2 regions of the Brevibacillus sp. Leaf182 genome follow, and region 2 is predicted to be linked to the other one. Evidence: riboswitches for the same ligand, from Rfam matches in the RefSeq annotation. Region 2 holds a riboswitch; the other holds the start of a gene.
The links. A riboswitch is a leader RNA that binds a small molecule or an ion and turns the genes downstream of it on or off. The one in region 2 is predicted to bind S-adenosylmethionine.

Region 1 (4,421 bases), on a different contig from region 2:
CATTTTAAGGCATTGTGTGAAAAGGAGGGATTGGAATGGACGTAGATAAGGAAATGCGTGAAGCTGTACGGAGCGCAAGTGAGGAATCAGTGAAGGAAGTGAGGTTTACAAAAGAGATGGAATTACGGATCAGAGGTGCGATTGCAAAGAATAAGCACAAGAATCGAAACAGAATTTTCGTGGCTGGATCACTAGCAGCGTGCTTAGCGGTAACTGCTGTGGGAATGCACCAGCAAGGCTGGTTTCCAGAGATGCCTAGTGGCAAAAATGTAACTAATGCGGTTGCAACGACTGCTACGAAAAAAAACAATAAAGAGGCAAATCAGAACAGTGTAAAGGTGTCGGCGGAAGAGGCCATTTTACCATTAAAAAAAGTGATTCCAGCCTTGAGCAAGATGACAATAAGAGTGGATCGTACAAGCCATGGAATCAGTGATCTAACGTTATTGGAAGGCGATAATGCTCGTGCCAAGGTTGCCTATGATATACAGACAGGACAAATTGAGAGCTTTACAATTGATGGTGATCGAGGAGAACAGAAGGAAGGGAGATTGCCATCAGCCAAGACTGCGGAGAATGCTGCAAACGCATTTCTACAAGCTTTCCTTGGGGAGGGAAGCAAGTCCTATCAGCACGTCCAGACTCAGATCTATACCGACGAGTATATGGTAAAAGGCCCATGGATGAGCGTGAATTATCAACGAATGGAAAGCGGCCAGCCCGTTCCGTTCGACGTAATGTCGGTTGGAATTGACCAACAGGAGCAAGTCGCGTTTTTCGGGCGATTGAACAAGAGCGAACAAGCCTTTTTCACCAAGCTGACAGATGCCATGCCCGATTTAAGCCCATCCCTTCTTCTTTTGGACAAAGAAAAGAACCACGATGGCATGTCATTCATCTTGGGGAAATCGAACAAGGAGGGACATCAGGTTTCTCTTGTGATCTATGGAAATGGTCAAGCACTGGAATCGTATAGGCTTTTGAATAGGGATGAAAAGGAAGGAGCGAGCCGGAAAGAAGCAGAAGGAGAAAAAGCCTTGCAGCAAGAGCGACAGTTCCTGAACAAACTGCTCGGGGCGGATAGTGATAACTATCGGTTATTGGACGCCAACGATCCAGGGTTGTATCTGCGATATCATAACGAACTGCCAGTGTTGTCTGATGAAATTAGCATAATAACAACTGACTCTGGCCACGTCCAATATTTCAGGATGGAGCCCGAAACATTTGAGCCGTCGCAGTACCCGGATGTATCGACTGCTGTGTCAGAAGAGGTAGCCATCAAAGAGCTGAGCGAGCATATGAAGCTTCGATACGTGCAGAACCCGAGAATACGGCCAGAATCAAAACAAGGGGATATGTGGCAGCCCATTCTGGAGTACACGCCGGCTGTTTCCTTCATGCAAAGAGGACGTGAAGATGGTCAGGAGTGGTATATCGACGCGACCAATGGCAAGATGGTGTATGGAACGGGAGATAACGGGCTTGCTTATGATCAGTTGAATACGAAGGAAGCACATCCGATCGAATCTCCAAAGGAATACGTCAAGGTTCGCTCCAAGGATGAGGCAAAGGCGTTGCTGCAAGCGGAATTCGGCATACAAGTGGATGACTCGACCTATAGAGAGAGTAACCGTGACGGACGCAAGGAATACGTCTGGAATGATAAAAATGACAAGTATATCGGCGTAGAAGTCCTTGCAGAAACAGGCAGTGTCGTCGGGTTGGGATCACCGCGATCCGATACAGCAATGACAGTCAAACGCGAGCAAGCGGAAAAGGCTGCACTTGCCTTTCTGCCTAAATACGTTGATCCAGGCATAAAAGAAGTGCAATTGGCGAAAGTCATACAGCCAGACGAAGCGAATCCTGTGTCATCGGGCGAATGGGAATTCAGATATCTCATGAGCAAGGATGGCATTCCAGTACAGGATCGCGGGCAAACAGCGGCTTATTCAGTAACAGTCGATCCGTCTTCTGGCAAAGTGACAAAGTTTGAAAACTACAGAGAGACGCACGAGTTGGTGGAGCTTCCAGCATCCGACGAGATCGTCTCGAAAGACACGGCCGTTGAGGCGTATTTACGCGTCATGCCTTTAAAGCTGGTCTATTTGAGCAGAGATGTGGATGGGCAAAAATTAGCTCAACCAAAGCTGGCGTATGTGCCGTGGAGTGACGAAAAGCTGGCGTTCAAATATATTACTCTGGATGCCGTGACAGGCAAAATCATCACCAAATAACAAGAAAAAAAGGCTATCCCGCAGCCATTCCTGATGGCCTTTGGGATAGCCTTTTTTACACACTTATCTAACAGTCGTCACACGAGCACCCGATAATAACCAACAGGATAAACAGCACGAGCACGATTGCGAAGCAGTCACCGAAGAATCCGTTACCGCAGAAAGATGTACTCATCTTTGTTTCCCCTCCTTTCCGTTATACTCCAGTCTATACACGAATGCCGATATTGGACTGGGCGGATGCCCAGCTTAGGCAAAAATGGGCGCGTAAGAGGAGAGGCTCAGTAAAAAATAGACAATTCACAATTGACGAGGAGACAACGGGGGTGTTAAGATACTTGCAAACATTCAAGACATTTCGCATAACAACTAAATGACAAGTGTACGACTCTTATCCAGAGAGGCAGAGGGACTGGCCTGATGAAGCCTCGGCAACCGGTAAAAATCCGGTGCCAATTCCAGCAAAGCTACGTGCTTTGAAAGATAAGAGGATGTCTCAGGCGTTTTCGTATCTGCTGACAAATCCTCTTCTTTCAAAGAAGAGGATTTTTTTATTTTATTTACCCAATTACAGAGAATAAGCCGATGCTAGGGAGAAAAGGGGCACGTCAATGAAACCAACTTTTCGCGAACAGCTTTCCCGGAAAATTCTGATTCTGGACGGTGCAATGGGCACCATGCTTCAACAGGCGAACCTGACTGCTGATGATTTCGGCGGTGAAGCCTATGATGGCTGTAATGAACTCCTGAACCTGACCAGACCAGATGTGATCCGTTCCATTCATGAGAAATATTTAGAGGCGGGCGCAGACATCGTCGAGACAAATACGTTTGGTGCTGCTTCCATCGTTTTGGCCGAGTATGATGTGCCGGAGAAAGACCTTGAGATCAATATAGCGGCAGCTCGCTTGGCCAGAGAAGCGGTGGATGCCTATTCCACAGAGGAGTGGCCGCGTTTTGTAGCAGGTGCAATGGGACCTACGACCAAGACCCTCTCGTTGACAGGCGGTGTTACTTTCGAAGAACTGGTCGAGGCGTATTATCGTCAGGCAAAAGGTCTGATTCTCGGCGGCTCCGATGTTCTTCTTTTGGAAACCTCGCAAGATACGTTGAACGTCAAGGCTGGTGGAATTGGGATTCGCAAAGCTTTTGAAGAGCTTGGACAGGAGATCCCGGTGATGCTGTCAGGTACGATTGAGCCGATGGGCACGACGCTGGCGGGCCAAAACATCGAGGCGTTTTACATCTCCTTGGAGCATATAAAGCCAGTCTCCATTGGTCTGAACTGTGCGACAGGCCCAGAGTTCATGCGTGATCATCTGCGGACACTGTCAGGAATTGCCCAATGTGCGGTTAGCTGTTATCCAAACGCAGGCTTGCCAGACGAGAACGGCCATTACCATGAAACGCCACAAGGACTTGCCTCCAAAATGCTGGCGTTCGCTGAACAGGGCTGGATAAACGTCGCTGGCGGTTGCTGCGGAACAACGCCAGACCATATTCAAGCGATGGCAGAAGCATTAAAAGACTGCAAGCCGCGCAGTGCAGCCGTAGAAACGCTGAGCGCGGTCTCCGGGATCGAGGTCGTTTACGTCGAAGATGACAATCGCCCCCTGCTAGTAGGGGAGAGAACCAATGTCATCGGTTCCAAAAAATTCCGTGAAATGATTGCAGCTGGTCACTATGAAGAAGCATCCGATATTGCCCGGGCCCAAGTAAAGCGCGGCGCACATGTCATCGATATATGCTTGGCTGATCCTGACCGTGATGAATACGAAGATATGGAAAAATTCCTACAGTTCATCGTGAAAAAAGTAAAAGCGCCCCTCATGATCGACTCGACAGATGCCAAGGTCATGGAGCTGGGACTTCGCTACTCACAAGGGAAAGCCATTCTCAACTCGATCAACTTGGAAGACGGGTTGGAGCGATTTGAGGAAGTCGTTCCGCTTATTCACAAGTTCGGTGCCTCCGTTGTCGTTGGGACGATTGAGGAAGCAGGTATGGCGATCACGCGCGAAAAGAAGCTGGAGGTCGCGCAACGCTCGTATGACCTTCTTGTCAACCAGTATGGCATAAAGCCACAGGATATTATTTTCGATCCACTCGTCTTTCCAGTAGGGACAGGGGATGAACAATACATCGGCTCTGCAAAGGAAACGGTAGAAGGCATTCGTTTGA
Region 2 (4,421 bases):
ACTGCTGTGGTCTTGGGCAAATATGCCGTAGTCGGTATCACTGTGGACCCGAATCTGGATCGCCCAGAAGTCGGCGTCATTAAGTATACGGTTGCGGAAGCACTGAAAGAAGACCCTCAAGGAGCGAACGCTGTCGTAACGGCAGACCCTGCTATCGTACAGCGGTTACGTGAAATGAGAGATGATATTCGTCGCGGCCATCCTGTTGCTGGAATCACGGAAGAGTTGGCAGATATCGTAGGTCGGATCATTCCCCAACTGCCGCGCAGTGTGCAGCCTCGCGAAGAAACCCCTTCTCAAGTAAAAGAAAAACGCATGCACAAAGAGCCGCAAGGACAAAACAAGATCAACGCAAATCGTACAGGAACACCTTAACAGAAAAGAGGTATCCCCCCGGATTTAAGCCCGGGAGAATACCTCTTTTTCTTTATAGACTGGTGTTTCAGATGGTAAATGATCCAAAGCTTGCTTCAAATCTGCCACTAAATCATCGAAATCCTCTAAACCGGCTGACAACCTGATCAAACCATCTGTGATTCCCCTTGCTGCTCTTTCCTCAGCAGGCATCGCTGCATGTGACATCGTAGCTGGGTACGAGAGAATCGTTTCGACTGCCCCGAGGCTGACAGCCACAATCGGCAATTTTACGCGATCAAACAACGCTTTTGCTCGCTCGCGGTTCCCTACATCAAAAGAAAGAACAGCCCCATGACCCGTCGCTTGTTGTGTTTGAATCAAATGACCGGGATGATCCGCCAGTCCTGTATAGTAGACTCCGCTTACTTGTGGATGCGAAGATAACCAGTCAGCCAAGCTTGCGGCTGTTTTCGTGCTCACATCCAATCGGGCTTTCAATGTTTTGAGCCCACGCATCACGAGCCAGCAATCCTGCACACCCAGAATCGCTCCCATGCCATTCTGGATAAAGTAGAGCTGCTCCCCCAACGCAGCCTCTCTGGTTACAGCCAGACCTGCCACGACGTCGCTATGCCCTCCGATAAACTTCGTTGCACTATGAATGACCACATCCGCGCCAAGCTCTAATGGCCGCTGGTAATACGGGGTAAGAAACGTATTATCGACTATGACGAGCAAGTTGTGCTCCTTTGCGATACGAGAAACTGCTGCAATGTCTGTCACCTTTAAGGTGGGATTGGAGGGACTCTCCAGGTATACCCCTTTCGTCGCCGGTGTAATGGCCGCACGAACGGCTTCTGTATCTGTTGCATCCACGAACGTAACGGAGATGCCCATTCTCGACAATACCTTTGTCAAAAACCGAAACGTGCCACCGTATACATCTTCCGCCACTACAACATGGTCTCCAGCTGAAAACAACATGAACACGCTGGAAATGGCAGCCATGCCAGATGAGAACGCGAAACCGCGTGCGCCTCCCTCCAGAGACGCAATGGCTTCCTCCAAAGCCTGCCTGGTCGGATTGCCTGATCTGGCATAATCAAATGTACCTGGCTGATCGATATCAGCCTGATGAAACGTGGAAGCCTGATAAATCGGAACCGACGACGCACCTGTGAACGGGTCAATGCAAGTTGAACCGTGGAGGAGCTTGGTTGCAAAATTCATCGTACACTCCCCCCTACGACCAAACTAGCATTCAATGCCTGAAACAAATCGGCTACGACATCATCTGGATGCTCGATGCCAACCGACAGTCGCAACAATCGATCACAAACACCGACATGCTCTCGTACTTCTTGCGGGATATCGGCGTGAGTCTGCGTCGCCGGATACGTACACAATGACTCGACGCCACCCAGACTTTCGGCAAAGGACACAATTTGCAGATTTTGCAAAAACAATCCCACCTGCTCTGCATCACGTACACGGAACGATACCATCCCACTATGCCCAGTCGCTTGATTCACCTGGATCTCATGCCCCGGATGCTCGGGCAGACCTGGATAAAACACCTCCGCAACTGCTGGATGCTCACGCAGCTTTTCCGCTACAATCAAGGCATTGGATTGATGGCGCTCCATCCGCAATGCCAATGTTTTCATCCCGCGAACGAGCAGCCAACAATCTTGTGGTCCGAGCACTGCACCGATTGAATTGTGCAAAAACCGGATTTTTTCCGACAACTCTCCCCCCTTTGTGACGATGAGTCCAGCCAGCACATCATTATGTCCTGCCAAATACTTGGTCGCACTATGTAAGACGATATCTGCACCAAGCTCTAGTGGGCGTTGACAATACGGGGTTAAGAATGTGTTGTCTACAATCGTGAGGAGCCCGTGCTGCTTCGCCAATTGCGTTACTGCTCGAATATCGGTAATCTGCATGAGCGGATTGGTTGGTGTCTCAACGAAGATGGCCTTTGTATTTGGAAGAATCGCATTTTTGAGTGCACCTATGTCACGCAAATCCACGTATGAAAACGTCAGACCGTAGCGAGAGAGCACTTGCTCGAACAATCGATAGGTTCCCCCGTACAGATCGAGTGAAACGATCAGATGATCCCCTTGGGAAAACAAGCCCATGACAGTATGAACAGCAGCCATTCCTGAGGCGCAAGCGAATCCTGCATCCCCTGATTCCGCTTCAGCGATGGTCTCCTCCAATATGGTGCGAGTAGGATTAGCTGTGCGTGTATAATCATATCCAGTGCTCTGGCCCAAGGCAGGATGGCGATAAGCCGTTGCATAGTAAACAGGAAAGCTCACCGCCCCTGTTTTTTCGTCTCTGCCTACTCCCGCCTGAATCAACTTTGTTTCCAATTTCATGTCTGTTTCTCTCCCTCCAATAGTGTACGAGGGCATCAAAAAAGCCCTCTTTCCTCTGAAAGAAGGCTTTGTTTACGTCGCCGTAAGCAAATCCTTCTCATCTTTCAGAGTTTGATAACTCTGCAGGAATTAGCACCATTATCTCCCTGTTAATATACAGGTGATTGGTTGCCGGGCATCATCGGGCCAGTCCCTCCGCCGCTCTGGATAAGAAGATTGCTATTCAATTCGATTGAACCTAATACTAAAGGATCGGCAGGATTCTTGTCAACAATTTATTTCCACCCGTTAATTTGCATCTTTCAAGGCGGTCATAACTTGATTGTCCAGCTTCGCTGCCGCGTTTTTGTCATACGTCTTTTCATATTGTGGTTCTACGGAAATACGGGAACCATAAAACATAATATCACGAACGGCCTCAATTTTGATTTCTGCCATGGCCAGCTTGAGCGGAACACCTTCCAGTCGGTCTGTTTTGACGGTGGCACGACCATTAATGGCAAAAGATGAGCCGGCACCGATCAAATGCAGGACAACTTGCGGTTCCTTCGCAATATTAGCCAAAATACGTGAGCGATTATCCACGGCAAAACGAATCGTATCGGCGCTGACAGCATACGTCCAGGACAAGGAGCTGAGCGATGGTGCCCCTGACTCATGATCTACTGTGCCCAAGGTAACAAAACGCTCCTTTTGCAAGAGCTGGAATAAATCTTCGGAAAGAGATTGGGAAACAGTTTCAGCCATTTCAAAGCCTCCTAACAAACGTTTTGTACGTTCATTTTACCCTTCGCATAGCGGATAGGCAAACGTTTCCTCTCCACCTTGATTCTGGTTGTCTTTTTCCCTAGACTGGTAGGTAACGATACCGAATGATGGAAGGGGATGGACAGCTTGTCGCCTACAGACCGCCTCATGCAGCAAATTGACCAAGTTCTTGAAGAGCTTCAGGAAGTTCGGAAGGTAAATGAGCGGATGCATAAAATTGCAATGTTCCTGGAAGATATTCGACTAGCAGACGTGATCCAAAATTACACAGCCCCGCGCAAGCTGCTCTGGATCAATTTCCTCGCAGGTCTTGCCCGGGGTCTGGGATTGACGATTGGTACTGCTATCGTTTTGGCTTTCCTCGGCTCCCTCTTGACGCAATTTCTTTCAATCCCCATTCTCGGGGATTACATCAGACAATTGGTGGAGTACGTCGAGACTTACAAGCAGCGACCTTAACGCTAGAGACTAGTCTCTGTCGTCGTCATGATCTTCGTCGTCGTCATCGTCCTGATCATTATCGTCATCATGATGTTTGTCGTGCTTTTTCCAATAGCCATACGCGTTGCCGTTGGGATGCTTATCTTTCTGCTTCCCTTTTTCTTTTTTCTTTTTGTCATCATCGTCGTCTTCATCCTCGTCTGTTGGCTTCACAGGCTCGACAATGACTTTTGTGCTTAATGCAACGTCAGCTTTCTTAACCAGCTTATCGTCTTCATACAATGCGAATTGAATCGATTTGGCGCTAAAGGAACGATTCTTGTAAGATAACGTCAAAGAAAACTCACCTTTGTCATTCGGTTCAATTTCTTTTTTCTGACCGTCTGGAGCGATCACAAACAATTCAGTATCGTCCTTTTTATTCCAGCCGCTTACTGTCCCCTTCACCTGAATGGACTTGGCGGC

Region 1: linked by a shared signal. The riboswitch ahead of metH (methionine synthase) and the one ahead of ASG16_RS21640 (aminotransferase class I/II-fold pyridoxal phosphate-dependent enzyme) in region 2 are both predicted to bind S-adenosylmethionine.

What each region holds. Positions count from the first base shown of each region.
Region 1 is NZ_LMPN02000034.1:3,462-7,882, forward strand. It holds gene ASG16_RS25855 (sigma-70 family RNA polymerase sigma factor) at 1-45, shown strand, start outside; gene ASG16_RS25860 (YcdB/YcdC domain-containing protein) at 36-2,240, shown strand; gene ASG16_RS25865 (YjcZ family sporulation protein) at 2,308-2,415, opposite strand; SAM riboswitch class I at 2,629-2,730, shown strand; gene metH (methionine synthase) at 2,852-4,421, shown strand, end outside.
Region 2 is NZ_LMPN02000031.1:39,409-43,829, reverse strand. It holds gene ASG16_RS21650 (YhcN/YlaJ family sporulation lipoprotein) at 1-375, shown strand, start outside; gene ASG16_RS21645 (trans-sulfuration enzyme family protein) at 400-1,587, opposite strand; gene ASG16_RS21640 (aminotransferase class I/II-fold pyridoxal phosphate-dependent enzyme) at 1,584-2,747, opposite strand; SAM riboswitch class I at 2,842-2,961, opposite strand; gene ASG16_RS21635 (pyridoxamine 5'-phosphate oxidase family protein) at 3,036-3,494, opposite strand; gene ASG16_RS21630 (DUF5665 domain-containing protein) at 3,633-3,974, shown strand; gene ASG16_RS21625 (hypothetical protein) at 3,984-4,421, opposite strand, start outside.